Regions from separate parts of the Lelliottia sp. GFLA7 genome, predicted to be linked through region 2. Evidence: predicted binding sites of a transcription regulator. Region 2 holds the regulator's gene; the other holds the start of a gene.
The links. Region 2 encodes LexA, which represses DNA repair genes until DNA is damaged. Its sites were predicted from a motif close to TNCTGTATGTACATACAGNA; they were not measured.
Positions count from the first base shown of each region.

Region 1: a site for LexA is predicted at 5,789-5,808, ahead of uvrB (excinuclease ABC subunit UvrB). Genes of this name have one in related genera too.

Region 1 covers NZ_JBWLAQ010000001.1:703,062-710,886, forward strand. Annotated here, with positions in the region: gene moaE (molybdopterin synthase catalytic subunit MoaE) at 1-91, opposite strand, end outside; gene moaD (molybdopterin synthase sulfur carrier subunit) at 94-339, opposite strand; gene moaC (cyclic pyranopterin monophosphate synthase MoaC) at 332-817, opposite strand; gene moaB (molybdenum cofactor biosynthesis protein B) at 820-1,332, opposite strand; gene moaA (GTP 3',8-cyclase MoaA) at 1,355-2,344, opposite strand; molybdenum cofactor riboswitch at 2,332-2,466, opposite strand; gene yvcK (uridine diphosphate-N-acetylglucosamine-binding protein YvcK) at 2,690-3,598, shown strand; gene uvrB (excinuclease ABC subunit UvrB) at 3,692-5,713, opposite strand; gene AC07RN_RS03450 (ABC transporter ATP-binding protein) at 6,463-7,185, shown strand; gene bioD (dethiobiotin synthase) at 7,148-7,825, opposite strand, start outside.
Region 2 covers NZ_JBWLAQ010000003.1:35,037-42,861, forward strand. Annotated here, with positions in the region: gene plsB (glycerol-3-phosphate 1-O-acyltransferase PlsB) at 1-1,359, opposite strand, end outside; gene AC07RN_RS10450 (diacylglycerol kinase) at 1,514-1,882, shown strand; gene lexA (transcriptional repressor LexA) at 1,992-2,600, shown strand; gene dinF (MATE family efflux transporter DinF) at 2,667-3,986, shown strand; gene AC07RN_RS10465 (CsbD family protein) at 4,132-4,341, shown strand; gene zur (zinc uptake transcriptional repressor Zur) at 4,426-4,941, opposite strand; gene AC07RN_RS10475 (cupin domain-containing protein) at 5,058-5,546, shown strand; gene AC07RN_RS10480 (conjugal transfer protein TraF) at 5,765-7,024, shown strand; gene dusA (tRNA dihydrouridine(20/20a) synthase DusA) at 7,106-7,825, shown strand, end outside.

The DNA of each region.
Region 1 (7,825 bases), on a different contig from region 2:
CCGCGCCGTCTTCATCGCGCTCGGCAAGCCAGGTGTATTCTTCCCCGACACTAAAACGCGCGGGACTGACGATGATTCGCGTGTCACTCATCGTTAACCCCCTGTCACTGGCGGGAAAAACGCAACTTCATCGCCAGTCTTAACGGGATGGCTGAAATCCACCAGCGTCTGGTTAACGGCGGCTAATAATTTACCCTCTTCCAGCGCGAGCGCCCAACGGTCGCTTTGCGTCGCCAGGTGCGCACGCAGCGCGTCAACGGTATCGAAAGAGCCGTCCACAGTCAGAGCGTCGGTATTCACCAGCTCGCGAACCTGCGCGAAAAACAGAACCTTAATCATGACTGTCGGCCTTAAAATCGCCGGATTTCCCGCCGCTTTTCGTCAGCAGTCGAACCGGACCAATCACCATATCTTTTTGCACTGCTTTGCACATGTCGTAAATGGTCAGTGCCGCGACAGAGGCCGCCGTTAAGGCTTCCATTTCTACGCCGGTTTTACCGGTCAAGCGGCATAACGATTCGATACGCACGCGGCTGTGTTCTGGTTCGGCCAGCAGGTTTACTTCGACCTTGCTCAGCATCAGCGGATGGCAGAGCGGGATGAGATCCCAGGTGCGTTTCGCCGCCTGAATCCCGGCGATGCGCGCCGTGGCAAACACGTCGCCTTTGTGGTGGCTGCCGTCGATAATCATCGCCAGCGTTTCAGGCAGCATGGTGACAAAAGCTTCGGCACGCGCTTCGCGCACTGTTTCGGCTTTGGCAGAAACATCCACCATATGGGCTTCGCCCGCGGCGTTAATGTGGGTGAGTTGCGACATAATTATTTCTTTAAATGAGGATGGAAATTACACGGACCGGTGCGGGCATCAAGCTGCGGGGCGATGATATTTTCCCAGGCCGTACGGCAGGCTTTGGTGGATCCAGGCATCGCAAAAATCAGCGTTTTGTTGGCAATCCCCGCGACAGCACGCGATTGCAGCGTCGAGGTGCCGATCTCTTCAAATGACAGCATGCGGAACACTTCGCCAAACCCTTCGACCTCGCGGTCAAACAGCGGCAGCAGCGCTTCCGGGACCTGATCGCCTGCGGTCAACCCCGTTCCACCGTTAATCAACACCACCTGCACGTCATCGCTGGCGATCCACTGTGAAACCTGCGCGCGGATGGCGTAGCGGTTCTCTTTGACGATGGCTTTATCGACGATATGGTGTCCCACCTCATGCGCCGCGTCACGCAGCCAGTGGCCAGAGGTATCGTCCTCTTCGCCACGGCGTTCTGAAACCGTAAGAATAGCAATACGCGTCGGGATAAACTCTGCGCTGACCTGACTCATTTTCTGATTCCTTTTAAGCCAATTACCCGCCGATGTAGGACAGGTTTTGTGTGATTCCTGTGTCGCCCTGGTGCAGGAAGTGGGTCTGCTTTTTGTGCGTCAACGCAGTAGAGATACGCGCTTCAAGGGCGTTCTGCTGCGCATCGTCTTCCAGCAAATCACGGAGATCGACGCCGCCGTCGCCAAACAGGCACAGGTGCAGCTTGCCAACCGACGAGACGCGCAGACGATTACAGCTGGCGCAGAAGTCTTTCTCATACGGCATGATAAGCCCGATTTCCCCTTCATAATCCGGGTGACAAAAGACCTGCGCCGGGCCGTCGCTGCGTTGGCGAATCTGATGGATCCAACCGCGTCTCAGCAGGGCATCACGCAACACCATCCCGGAAATATGATGGCGACGGAACAGGTCACTGCCCTCACCTGTCTCCATCAGCTCAATGAAACGCAGCTGAATGCGGCGCGGTTTGATCCAGGCCAGGAAGGTATCTAGCTGATGGTGATTCACATCGCGCATCAGTACGGTGTTGACTTTGACTTTATCGAATCCGGCCTCGAAAGCAGCGTCAATGCCGTCCATCACCTGCTGGAATTTATCCTGCCCGGTAATGGCGTGAAACTGGCGTGCATCAAGGCTATCGACGCTGACGTTAATCGCCGTTAATCCGGCCTCGCGCCAGCTTGCGACATCGCGCGCCATACGATAGCCATTGGTGGTGACGGCGATTTGACGAATGCTCTCGTTTTCACGAATAGCAGCAATAATGTCAGGAAAGTCACGACGAAGTGAGGGTTCTCCGCCCGTCAGGCGCACTTTTTCGGTGCCGAGTTCAGAGAATGCGCGCGTGATACGCCGCACTTCTGCCACGGAGAGAAATCCGTTATTGGTGACGCTGCCAGGCTTGTAACCGTTCGGCAGGCAATAGGTGCAACGGAAGTTGCACACATCGGTAATCGACAGACGTAAATAGAAAAACTTACGCGCGAAAGCATCAGTGAGTTGTGAAGCCATGTACACCTTTCCAGATACGGGAGGCACAGTCATTTCTTTCTGTACCCTGGTGGCGAAACCGCCACGGCCAGGGCGCCATATCATGTGACACAGGCGTCAAGGCTAGAGTGTATGTTTTCATCAGCGAAAACGTGGTTATGCCGATAGTAGCGCGGAAATGACGCTTCCGCCATTTTGCTTTCGCTGTATAATTCTATACATAGCGACATTATCGAACACTTTCACTACAGGATACGTAAAACTCAACGTTTCGCATTGATATACGTCATTTTGACGGGCGTAGGGCATCGTCTTTTAGGGGTAGTTGGGTTACTGTTACGCTGATCATTATGATAAGGAATGTGTATGCGCAATCGCACTTTTGCGGATCTTGACCGTGTCGTCGCTCTCGGTGGCGGGCACGGGCTGGGACGCGTTATGTCATCGTTATCGTCGCTGGGTTCCCGGCTGACCGGTATCGTGACCACCACGGATAACGGTGGTTCAACAGGACGTATTCGTCGTGCGGAAGGCGGTATTGCCTGGGGCGACATGCGCAACTGTCTTAATCAATTAATTACCGAGCAAAGCGTCGCGTCGGCGATGTTTGAATATCGTTTTAGCGGTAACGGTGAACTTTCGGGCCATAACCTCGGAAACCTGATGTTAAAGGCGCTGGATCACCTGAGCGTCAGGCCTCTTGAAGCGATCAATTTGATCAGAAACCTGCTGAAAGTCGATGCATTCCTTATCCCAATGTCAGAACAACCGGTCGATTTGATGGCGATTGATGTGGATGGCCATGAAGTCTACGGAGAAGTGAATATCGATCAGCTTGTCGTGCCACCAAAAGAGCTGATGACCTATCCGAATGTTCCCGCCACGCGTGAAGCGATCGAAGCCATTGCCGAAGCCGACCTGATCCTGATCGGCCCTGGCAGCTTCTACACCAGTCTGATGCCGCTTTTGCTGGTCAAAGAGTTGGCGCAAGCGCTACGCAGAACCCCTGCGCCGATGGTCTATATCGGCAATCTGGGGCGCGAACTGAGTCCCGCCGCCGCTAGCCTGTCGCTGGCAGATAAACTGCATCTGATGGAACAGTATGTCGGGAAGAAAATTATCGACGGTGTCGTCGTAGGGCCAAACGTCGATGTTTCCGGCATGGAAGGCCGCGTCGTGGTTCAGGAGCCGCTGGAAGCAAGCGATATCAAGTATCGCCATGACCGCCATTTACTGCGCCTGGCGCTGGAAAAAGCCATTCAGGAATTGGGTTAGCGCGAGTCATTGTGCAAATGATCACTTTGCGGGGATTTCTTAGCCCACAGGGACACTAAAAATGGCAGCCTCGCGCTGCCATTTTGCTTTGAGCTACGACGCCGCAATAAACAGTTGCCGTAGTTGATGAAGCTGATCGCGGACTTGCGCGGCTTCTTCAAACTCCAGGTTTTGTGCGTGCTGCATCATCTGCCCTTCCAGCTCATGAATTTTCTGCTGCAGCGCTTTTGGCGTCAGCACAAGTTCAACCGGATCGGCCTCAACCGGTGAGCGCGATTTGCCACGGCCTTTGGCTTTGGTTTTCGCCAGCCCCTGGCCCAGCGCCAAAATATCCACCACTTTCTTGTTCAAGCCCTGCGGCACAATGCCGTTATCCAGGTTGTACTGATGCTGCTTCTCACGGCGACGCTCTGTTTCGCTAATCGCTTTCGCCATCGACGCCGTAATTCTATCGCCATACAAAATGGCTTTACCGTTGATGTTACGCGCCGCACGGCCAATGGTCTGAATAAGCGAACGCTCAGAACGCAGGAAGCCCTCTTTATCGGCATCCAGAATCGCCACCAGCGACACTTCTGGCATGTCCAGACCTTCTCGTAACAGGTTGATCCCGACCAGCACGTCAAATTCACCGAGTCGTAAATCGCGGATGATCTCCATACGCTCGACGGTGTCGATATCCGAGTGCAGATAACGCACGCGCTCGCCGTGCTCTTCAAGGTATTCGGTCAGATCTTCCGCCATACGCTTGGTAAGCGTAGTGACCAGCACGCGCTCGTTGATAATGGCGCGCGCACGGATTTCAGAAAGCAGATCGTCCACCTGGGTTCCCACAGGACGGACTTCGATAATGGGATCCAGCAGGCCGGTCGGACGCACCACCTGATCCACCACATCTTCGCCTGATTTTTCCAGCTCGTAGTTGCCCGGCGTTGCTGAGACATAGATAGTCTGCGGGGCCAGCGCTTCGAACTCTTCAAACTTCATTGGACGGTTATCCAGCGCCGAGGGCAGGCGGAAACCATACTCCACCAACGTCTCTTTACGCGCACGGTCGCCACGGTACATGCCGCCAATTTGCGGAATCGTCACGTGGGATTCGTCCACCACCAGCAGCCCATCGGCAGGCAGATAATCAAACAGCGTCGGTGGCGCTTCACCAGGCCCACGGCCCGAAAGGTAGCGTGAATAGTTTTCGATACCCGAGCAGTAGCCCAGCTCGTTCATCATCTCCAGATCGAACTGCGTACGCTGGCTTAAACGCTGCTCTTCGAGCAGTTTGTTATTTTCCAGCAGCACTTTGCGTCGCTCAGCCAGTTCGACCTTGATGTCTTCCATCGCCTGCACAATACGCTCGCGCGGGGTGACGTAGTGGGTTTTCGGATAGACGGTGAAGCGCTGAATAACCGAATCAACATGGCCGGTGAGCGGATCGAAAAGCGACAGCCGCTCGACTTCTTCGTCAAAAAGCTCAACGCGTAACGCCAGATCGTCGGATTCTGCCGGGAAGATATCAATGACTTCGCCCCGCACGCGGAACGTCCCGCGCTGGAACGCCTGATCGTTACGGGCATATTGCAGCTCCGCCAGTCGCCGCAAAATGGCGCGCTGATCGATGATCATCCCGTTGGTCAGGTGCAGCATCATTTTCAGATACAGATCGGGATCGCCCAGGCCGTAAATAGCGGACACAGAGGCCACCACAATGACGTCTCGACGCTCAAGCAATGCCTTGGTCGCCGACAGACGCATCTGTTCGATATGCTCGTTCACAGACGCATCTTTCTCGATAAAGGTATCCGAGCTCGGGACGTAGGCTTCGGGCTGATAATAATCGTAGTAGGAGACGAAATATTCCACGGCGTTATCCGGGAAGAACTCTTTCATCTCACCATAAAGCTGCGCCGCCAGCGTTTTGTTGGGTGCCAGCACCATCGTGGGGCGCTGCAGATCGGCAATCACATTGGCGACGGTAAACGTTTTACCCGATCCGGTTACGCCCAGCAGCGTTTGATGTGCAAGCCCGTCTTCCAGCCCTTCTTTCAGGCGACGGATCGCCTCTGGCTGATCGCCAGAAGGACGGAAGGCAGAATTCAATTTGAACATTTTACTCATGGGCAACAACCTGATGACGATAAAAGCGGCAGGTGAGTAATTTTACGCGTGACTGGCAAATTTGCCAGTAAAAAATACTGGATGTAAATCCAGTGGCATGTAACGATATTTGGTACTGCATCCGGTGAATCAGCGAAAAAGTGGTCAATATCCAGACTACGGCACTATAAAACACCACTCTGAGGGGTTTATCCCCAGAACATTTCCATTTTTAACATTTGTCAAGCAGGGTAAAGTCAGATTTAAGCCCGCAGATGACACTTTCATTACGATGATTGCTTTTGTCTAACGCATTAATTAATAGAAGATATTTCTTAAAGCCGCGTTTCGCATCAATTCATGCGCAGGCCGCGTATTCTCTCGCTTACCTGAAGTTTTCTAACCCTAATGCACATGGTTATCCACAGGAATAGTGGATAACTGCTTCCAGCCCAAGTAGACAGCCACTCCGCAAAGTCCCGGTTTTTCCCAAAAGCCTGTCCGTAAAAAATATTTATAGCTCTTTTTCGATGATTAACAGTTGAGCGGATCATATACGACCGGTGAGATCTTACTCACATTTCCGCGATCCTCGCTGCACCACGACCCATCCTCTGTAGCACCGAAGGTGTGCAAATCCGCTCCTGTGTATCGCGTTAGCAGTGACATAGTCCGAAAAAAACAGCTTATTCAAGTCGATTTTCGGATATGGCAAGGGTTTTGCAGAATCATGATGACATCTCGCCCACGCGTTTTTTAAGGAGTGAATTATGCTGAGTCTGCGCGCAATAAATCAGTTTTACGGGAGCGAACACACGCTGTGGAACATTGATCTCGATTTGCCGCCAGGGATGTGTACAGGCGTGGTCGGGCTGCCCGGAATGGGAAAAACCACCCTGATCAACTGCATCACCGGGCAACTTCCGGTAGAGAGCGGTTCCATTATCTGGCATGAAGCGGGCGCACCACCACAGGATCTGCTGGGCGCTACGCGTGAGCGCAGCGAATTACCAGGGATCGGGTATGTCACGCAGGATCGGCGGATATTTTCGCAGCTCACGGTTGAGGAAAATTTGCATGTTGCAATGCGCGCGCAGGGGAAATCTGACGCGACGGCCAGCAGCGAAATGTACGACCTGCTGCCGCAACTGTGGCCGCTGCGACAGGCCCGTGCGATGGGGTTATCACCGGATGACAAATACCAGCTGGCGCTGGCGAATGCGCTGGTCAGTCGCCCTCGCCTGCTGATTCTGGACGAACCAATGCACGGGGCCAGCCCGACGTTTGCCCACAGGCTGGGGCTACTTCTGGCGCGTTTAAATCGAGATTTGGGAATGACGGTTTTACTGGCGGAACAACAGCTGTCGTTTATCCGCCGTGTCGCCGACCGTTTTTGCATGCTTTATCGCGGACGTAACGTGGCACAGGGCCACGTTACTGAGCTGAATGACGAACTTATTGCCCACTGGATGACGCTGGATGCAAGGCGCTGAGATCGAGATAATGTCCCGTCTTTGCGTTTTCAGCCGCGTCGGCAAGCCAGGGAATTTCGCCGAGAAATGGCGCATGAATGCAGTTCTTAAGCGTCGCCAGATACTCATGATGACGTTTTCCCGGCGCAACCACATCGTTGGCAATCCAGCCTGCGAGACGCAGACCTGACTGTTTCACCGCTAATGCGGTGAGCATCGCATGATTAATACAGCCGAGTTTTATTCCGACGACCAAAATTACCGGCAGCTGTTCGCCCGCCACCCAGTCGGCAAACGTCAGGTCATCACTGAGCGGGGTAAACCAGCCGCCCGCCCCTTCAACCAGCACCCATTCAGCTTGTTCCTCAAGCGACCGCAGACCCGCAGAAAGCACAGAAAACGAGATTGGGCGCTGCTCATCGGCGCTCACAATGTGCGGCGAGGTCGGTTCCGCAAAGGTATAGGGATTCACGGCCTGATACGACAGTGCCACGCTGCTGTTTCGTTGCAGCGCTAACGCGTCGGTATTGCGCAGCCCTTCTGCCGTCATTTCGCTGCCAGAGGCGACCGGTTTGTATCCAACGGTCTCGAATCCCTGTAAACGCGCGGCCTGCAACAAGGCACAGCTGGCCACGGTTTTCCCTACTTCGGTATCTGTCCC
Region 2 (7,825 bases):
CAGCATCTGCGGTAAGCTCTCTTTCTCTTTCGTCGCGCCACGCAGCTCTTTAGCGTAAGTGCCCACTTCCATCACGTGCTCGTAACCGATATAAATCGGCACCAGCGTAATAGGACGTGTACCGCCGCGCAGCATGGCCTGAATGGTCATCGACAGCGTCCCGGTTTTCGGATCGAGCAGACGACCGGTACGGGAACGACCACCTTCGACAAAGTACTCTACGGAGTAGCCGCGGCTGAACAGTTCGCCCAGATATTCGCGGAATACCGTTGAATAGAGCTTGTTGCCCTTGAAGGTACGACGAATAAAGAACGCGCCCAGTCGGCGGAAAATCGGACCTGCTGGCCAGAAATTCAGGTTGATCCCGGCGGCGATATGCGGCGGAACCAGCCCCTGGTGATAGAGCACGTAGGAGAGCAGCAGATAATCCATGTGGCTGCGGTGGCAAGGCACATAGACAATCTCATGGCCGTCGTGGGCCAACTGGCGCACACGCTCGGCGTTGTGAACGTTAATCCCCTGGTACAGACGGTTCCAGGTGAAGCTCAGGATACGGTCAGACAGACGGATCATCTCGTAAGAGAAGTTCGCGGCAATCTCTTCCATCAGTGCGATAGCGTTTTGCTGCGCTTTCTCATGGGAGATTTTCTTGCTTCGCGCTTCGTCTTCAACCGCGCGAGCAATCGCTTTGGATGCCAGCAGTTTGTTGAACAGATCCTGACGCGCAGGTAAGCGTGGCCCCACAGCGGCTAAACGCTGACGGGCGAAGTGCATACGCGCAACGCGTGCCAGTTTTTGGGCGATAATTTTATCGGTGCCGTGCTCATCAGCCATGTGGCGTAACGACACCGACGGCGAGAAACGAACAAAACTATCGCGACCCAACCATGACACGGCAAAGAATTTTTGGACGCCGTTAAGCATGCGCAACGGCGGATTCTCTTCACCTTTTTGACGCCCTGGACGACGACCAAACATCACCGACACCGGCACCATCTGGACATCCAGATCGGGGTTGCTGCGGTGCAGATCAAGATAGTCGTGGAACAGTTTGATCGACTCTTCTTTCGGCGTGTAATAGGTAAACACGCGCGGCCCGCCGTGGATAAACACATAGCGAGGGAGAAGGGTGCCGTCGATTTCCAGGGGTTCCAAAGGATCCGGTAAATCGTGCGCCAGACATTGGGCGCGCAGCGTGAGTAAGTCTGCCTTCGAGTTATAAGGCAAAACGTACATAATAGGGCGTGAGGTATCGAGCCCTAATTCCAGCGCGGGTTCCGCCGGGATAGACTTACTTTTTACCAGTACGCTTAATGGTAAATTAAGTAATTTGTAGTAAATTCGTGGCCAGCCGGACATAAACGATGTAAAGCCTCTGGTTAATAATGCAATTGCGGCGCAAGGATAACAGAAAGCGCGCAAGATTTCTGTTGTTACCCGTCATACTTCAGGCTGCTGCGAAACCCGCCGCAGCCCTTGTTACTGACGCTAAATCTAATAAAAGGTTCTTTTAATGGCCAATAATACCACTGGGTTTACCCGAATCATCAAAGCTGCCGGTTATTCATGGAAAGGTTTCCGCGCGGCATGGATAAATGAAGCCGCCTTCCGGCAAGAAGGCGTTGCCGCAATTATTGCCGTGATTATCGCGTGCTTCCTTGATGTTGATGCTATCACCCGCGTACTTCTCATCAGCTCAGTACTGTTGGTGATGATAGTGGAAATTCTCAACAGCGCTATCGAAGCCGTTGTTGACCGTATTGGCTCTGATTTCCACGAACTTTCTGGTCGTGCGAAAGACATGGGCTCTGCCGCTGTACTGCTGGCGATTATCATCGCTGCCATTACCTGGGTCACCCTCCTTTGGTCACATTTTCGATAAGCTTTCAGGAATCGAATAAGTCTCTGGTTTTTTGTGCAGTTTTTGATTCCAAATTCGCCTTTGACTGTATATACTCACAGCATAACTGTATATACACCCAGGGGGCGGAATGAAAGCGTTAACGGCCAGACAGCAAGAGGTGTTTGATCTCATCAGGGATCACATCAGCCAGACGGGAATGCCACCCACGCGTGCGGAAATCGCACAGCGCCTGGGCTTCCGTTCACCAAACGCCGCGGAAGAGCATCTTAAAGCGCTGGCACGTAAAGGCGTTCTTGAGATTGTTTCAGGCGCGTCTCGCGGTATCCGCTTACTGGTGGAAGAAGAAACGGGCATCCCTCTTATCGGTCGCGTTGCGGCGGGTGAGCCGTTGCTGGCACAGCAGCACATTGAAGGCCACTATCAGGTTGATCCGGGTATGTTTAAGCCGAGCGCAGATTTCTTACTGCGTGTTAGCGGTATGTCCATGAAGGATATTGGTATTCTGGACGGCGATCTGTTGGCGGTACATAAAACTCAGGATGTGCGCAACGGACAGGTTGTTGTTGCGCGTATTGACGACGAAGTCACGGTTAAGCGCCTGAAAAAACAGGGTAACACCGTGCAACTTCTGCCTGAAAACAGTGAGTTTTCTCCGATTCTGGTGGATCTGCGCGAGCAAACCTTCTCTATTGAAGGGTTGGCGGTTGGCGTTATCCGCAACGGTGAATGGCTGTAATTTCTCTCTGACAGGCTGCGTCATCCACGCAGCCTGACTGTCTTATCTCGCTTCCGGTAATTTCCTATGTCTCTGCTGACAACTTCAGACAAGGCATTATGGCGTCTTGCGCTGCCAATGATTTTTTCCAATATCACCGTTCCTTTGCTTGGACTGGTGGATACGGGCGTCATTGGACATCTTGATTCTCCCGTCTATTTAGGTGGCATCGCGATTGGTGCGATGGCGACCAGCTTCCTCTTTATGCTGCTCCTGTTTTTGCGCATGAGCACGACCGGACTGACCGCCCAGGCCTTTGGCGCGAAAGATCCGGTACGCCTTGGGCGGGCGCTGGTTCAGCCGCTGATCCTGGCGTTAGGTGCCGGGCTACTGATTGTCGTATTGCGTACACCTCTGATCGATCTGGCGCTGCATATTGTCGGTGGCAGCGAAGCCGTGCTGGAACAGGCGCGCCGTTTTCTGGAGATTCGCTGGCTCAGCGCCCCTGCTTCACTCGCTAACCTCGTTCTGCTTGGCTGGCTACTCGGTGTGCAATATGTCCGTGCCCCGGTCATTTTGCTGGTGGTGGGGAATGTCCTGAATATCGTTCTCGATCTGTGGCTGGTGATGGGTTTGCATATGAATGTGCAGGGTGCCGCACTGGCAACCGTTGTCGCGGAATATGCCACGTTCTTTATCGGCTTATGGATGGTCAAACGTGTATTGGTGATGCGTGGCGTTTCGCTCGCGATGCTGAAAAATGCCTGGCGGGGCAATATGCGCAAGCTGCTGGCGCTGAACCGCGACATCATGTTGCGCTCTCTGTTGCTCCAGCTATGCTTCGGTGCGATGACCGTATTGGGCGCGCGTCTTGGGCCTGAGATCGTTGCGGTCAACGCGGTGCTGATGACGCTACTGACGTTTACCGCTTATGCGCTGGATGGTTTTGCCTATGCCGTTGAGGCCCACTCGGGTCAGGCATACGGTGCGCGGCAGGCCGGAAAATTACAAGAAGTCTGGCGTGCTGCCTGTCGTCAGTCCGGGTTGGTCGCACTGGTGTTTGCGCTGATTTACGCTCTCTTTGGTGGGCATATTGTCGCCCTTCTGACGTCATTACCTGAACTGCGTGAGCTGGCTCGTCATTACATTTTCTGGCAAGTGGTTTTACCGGTGGTGGGTGTCTGGTGTTATTTGCTGGATGGCATGTTCATTGGTGCGACCCGGGGCGCGGAAATGCGCAATAGCATGGCGGTCGCCGCGGCGGGTTTCGGTTTGACCTTGCTCACCGTCCCCTATTTGGGGAACCATGGTTTGTGGCTGGCGTTAGCTGTCTTTCTTGCTCTGCGAGGCCTGTCGCTGTGGGTTATCTGGCGGCGTCACTGGCGCAAAAACAGCTGGTTCTCGTAGCGGCTTCTTTTGGCAAAATGGTTAAAGATTCTGAATATCGAAACGACTGCCGAATCCTTATCTACAATTATTATCACGTCCAGCAGGAAATGAACGTAACGGACGATACAAATTTACGTGATAACCGAACGATGAGGACATGATTATGAATAAAGACGAAATCGGCGGTAACTGGAAACAGTTTAAAGGTAAAGCGAAAGAGCAGTGGGGTAAGCTGACTGACGATGATATGACCATTATCGAAGGTAAGCGTGACCAACTGGTCGGTAAAATTCAGGAACGTTACGGTTACCAGAAAGATCAGGCCGAGAAAGAGGTCGGTGATTGGGAAAAACGTCACGATTATCGCTGGTAGGTAATTCTGTAGCGAAAAGTTCTACCCGAAAATACATGGACGTACTATCCCTGAGGGCGGCTTAAAGGCCGCCCGATTTGCATTTTAGCGCGGCTTCTTTTTTACATGAATTGAGTGATCGTGCTGACACGCATCTTGATGACTGCACGCTTCCACCTCCACACAGGCCGAACACAGGCCATGTGCTTCAATCACATTATGACGTAGCGCAAAGCCCATTTTGGCCGCCAGCGAATGCATAATGTCTTCTACCCCTTCCGCCGCTTTTTCCTTCACGGCTCCGCATCGGTCGCAGATAAACATCGCAGATGTGTGCGTCGGTTGATCGAACAAGTGGCAAAGCACATAGCTGTTTGTTGATTCCACTTTATGCACAAAGCCTTGTTCCAGCAGGAAATCGAGCGCACGGTAAACCGTCGGCGGTTTAGCCTGCGGCTCGTTAACACGCAGCAGATCAAGCAAATCGTAAGCGCTGATCGCGTTTTGTTGGAGGCTCATCAGACGCAAAACTTCAAGGCGCTGCGGGGTCAGGCGCACATTGCGTTGCGCGCAGAGCTTTTCAGCTTGCACGAGCAGCTCCTGCGTTGTGGTCTTATCCATTTGCACCTCGAAGAGTAGTAGGCCGGAAAACCCCCACTTTATCATGTTCTGTTAAAAACGCCGAGATCCCACGCGGTGTGCTATACCTGACGCAACGCAATATGGGGAGATAAACAATGAAAAGACCTGACTGCATTCAACACTGGCGCGACGTCGAGGGAGCAGACGATTCGACGTATCCGGACAGTGAAGAACGCTTTGCAATTGGTGCGCCGCTGGCTCGCAAAATGGGGCTAAGGCGTATTGGAATCCATCATGAGCGCTTACCGCCGGGTCGTCGCACTTCCTATCCGCATGCAGAAAGTGACGAGGAAGAGTTTATCCACGTTATTGAAGGTCATCCGCAAGTGTGGATCAACGGTTATCTGTGGAAGCTAGAGCCAGGGGACAGCGTCGGTTTTCCTGCCGGAACGGGCGTATGCCACACCTTTATCAACAACACCGACGAAGATGTACGACTGCTGGTAGTAGGGGAAGCGAACAAAAAACACAACCGTATCTACTACCCGCTTAACCCGATGTATGCCGCCACTCGAGAAGACCGTTGGGTCGACCATCCCCCGCAGTTTTTTGGTCCCCATGACGGAAAACCTGGGCGAAAATAATTTCCTCTTCTATAAATATTGAGGGCCGTCACAAATACAATAGGCCAGTTGGGTGATTTAACTTAAGGAAATAGCAGGTCTTTTGGTTCCTATTCACAGCAATAGTTCGCTCCCGTATGGGCGTAAATAGCGGGGGTTGTTTAATAACACTATAAGACGGGCATACTGTGAAAAAAACTTTTAAATTTTCGGTGGTTAGCATTGCTGTATCTCTGCTGATGGCAAATCAGGCGTCTGCCGCTAATACCTGGACGGAAGCGCGTAGCGATGCAATGGGTGGTACGGGTGTGGCGGCGGGCAATTATGGCAGCGGGGTGTTAATCAACCCGGCGCTGTTGGCTAAAGCTAAACCGGATGATGACATTACCGTCATTTTGCCGTCCGTTGGCGCCAGAATTACGGATAAAGATAATCTTCAGGATCAAATCGACGACATCAGTGACAAAGTTGACCACTACAGCGATGTTGTGGACAGTCTAACTGCAGCAGAGATTATCGCTAACCCATTAGGTTCTGTTAATCAGTTCCAGGGCGCGGCAAAAGATCTCGCTGACGAACTCAGCAGTCTAAAAGGCAAAACGGCGCGGGCAAATGCGGGTGCAGGTATTGCGGTCAGTATTCCTAATAACGTGCTCTCAGTGGCCTTTGTGGCGAAAGGCAATGCGCATGCGCGCGTAAGCTCTTCTATCGATCAGCAAGATATCGACTATCTGCGCAGCATCCAGAACAGCAAAATTGTCGCGGGTGGGGTTGCACTGGACGCCGCATTAAACGGCACCGATCAAATTACCAAAAACCTTAACTCCACGGCGTCAGGCCGGGCAGCGATTGTCTCTGACTACGGTGTTGCGGTTGCCCGCCAGTTTGATATTGCGGATGTTCCAGTTTCCGTGGGTATCACACCAAAACTGCAGAAAACCTGGCTCTACAACTACACCACGTCCATTTACGACTACGACAGCAACGACTGGAACAGCAGCCGCTACCGTACAGACGATACCGGTTTTAACGTCGATGCCGGTGTGACCGCTGATTTTGGCGAAAACTGGACGGTAGGCTTGAGCGGGCAGAACCTGATGTCTCGTGATATCGATACCAAAGACATCCGTATCCGTAATGGCCGTACGGGAGAGGTGGTGAACTATAAAGATACCTACCAGATCCGTCCGTTGGTGACCGCTGGCGTGGCGTGGCACACCGATCTGCTGACCTTAACGGCTGATGGCGACCTCACCGAAACCAAAGGCTTCAAAAGTGAAGAAAACTCACAATACGTGGGCGTCGGTGCGGAAGTCACCCCGCTGAGCTGGCTGGCAGTCCGTGCCGGTTACCGTGCGGATGTGAAGGGTAACGATAGCAACGTGTTCACCGGTGGTGTCGGATTTGCACCGTTCAACACCGTCCATGTGGATCTGATGGGTCTGTATGGCGAAGACGAAACCTGGGGCGCCGGCGCGCAGTTGAGCGTGACGTTCTAAGGAGATCCGGAGGCCATGCGCCTCCGGTTTTCTTTGTGCTATAGTAGCGCCCCTTTTCCAGCAGATGCCTAAAACTTCGCCATGTCGTCAGAATTAAAGTCCACTTTCCCTGCACACCGTTTCTCCATCGCGCCGATGCTCGACTGGACGGACAGACATTGCCGCTACTTTCTGCGTCAGTTGTCTCGTCACACGCTGCTGTACACCGAAATGGTGACCACCGGAGCGATTATTCACGGTAAGGGCGACTATCTGGCCTACAGCGAAGAAGAGCATCCTGTGGCGCTGCAGTTGGGGGGCAGCGATCCTGCCGCGCTGGCAGAATGTGCAAAGCTTGCAGAAGCGCGTGGCTACGACGAAATTAACCTCAATGTGGGTTGTCCGTCCGATCGCGTGCAGAACGGCATGTTTGGCGCCTGTCTGATGGGCAACGCGCAGCTGGTGGCTGATGGCATTAAAGCGATGCGCGACGTGGTGTCGATTCCTGTTACCGTCAAAACGCGTATTGGAATCGACGATCAGGACAGCTACGAATTCCTGTGTGATTTCATTGATACCGTTGCCGGGAAAGGCGAGTGCGAGACGTTTATCATTCACGCACGCAAAGCCTGGCTGTCGGGTCTTAGCCCGAAAGAAAACCGCGAGATCCCGCCGCTGGATTACCCGCGTGTGTATCAACTCAAGCGTGATTTTCCGCATCTGACGATGTCGATCAACGGTGGCATTAAATCTCTCGAAGAGGCTAAAACGCACCTGCAGCATATGGATGGCGTGATGGTTGGGCGTGAGGCGTACCAAAAT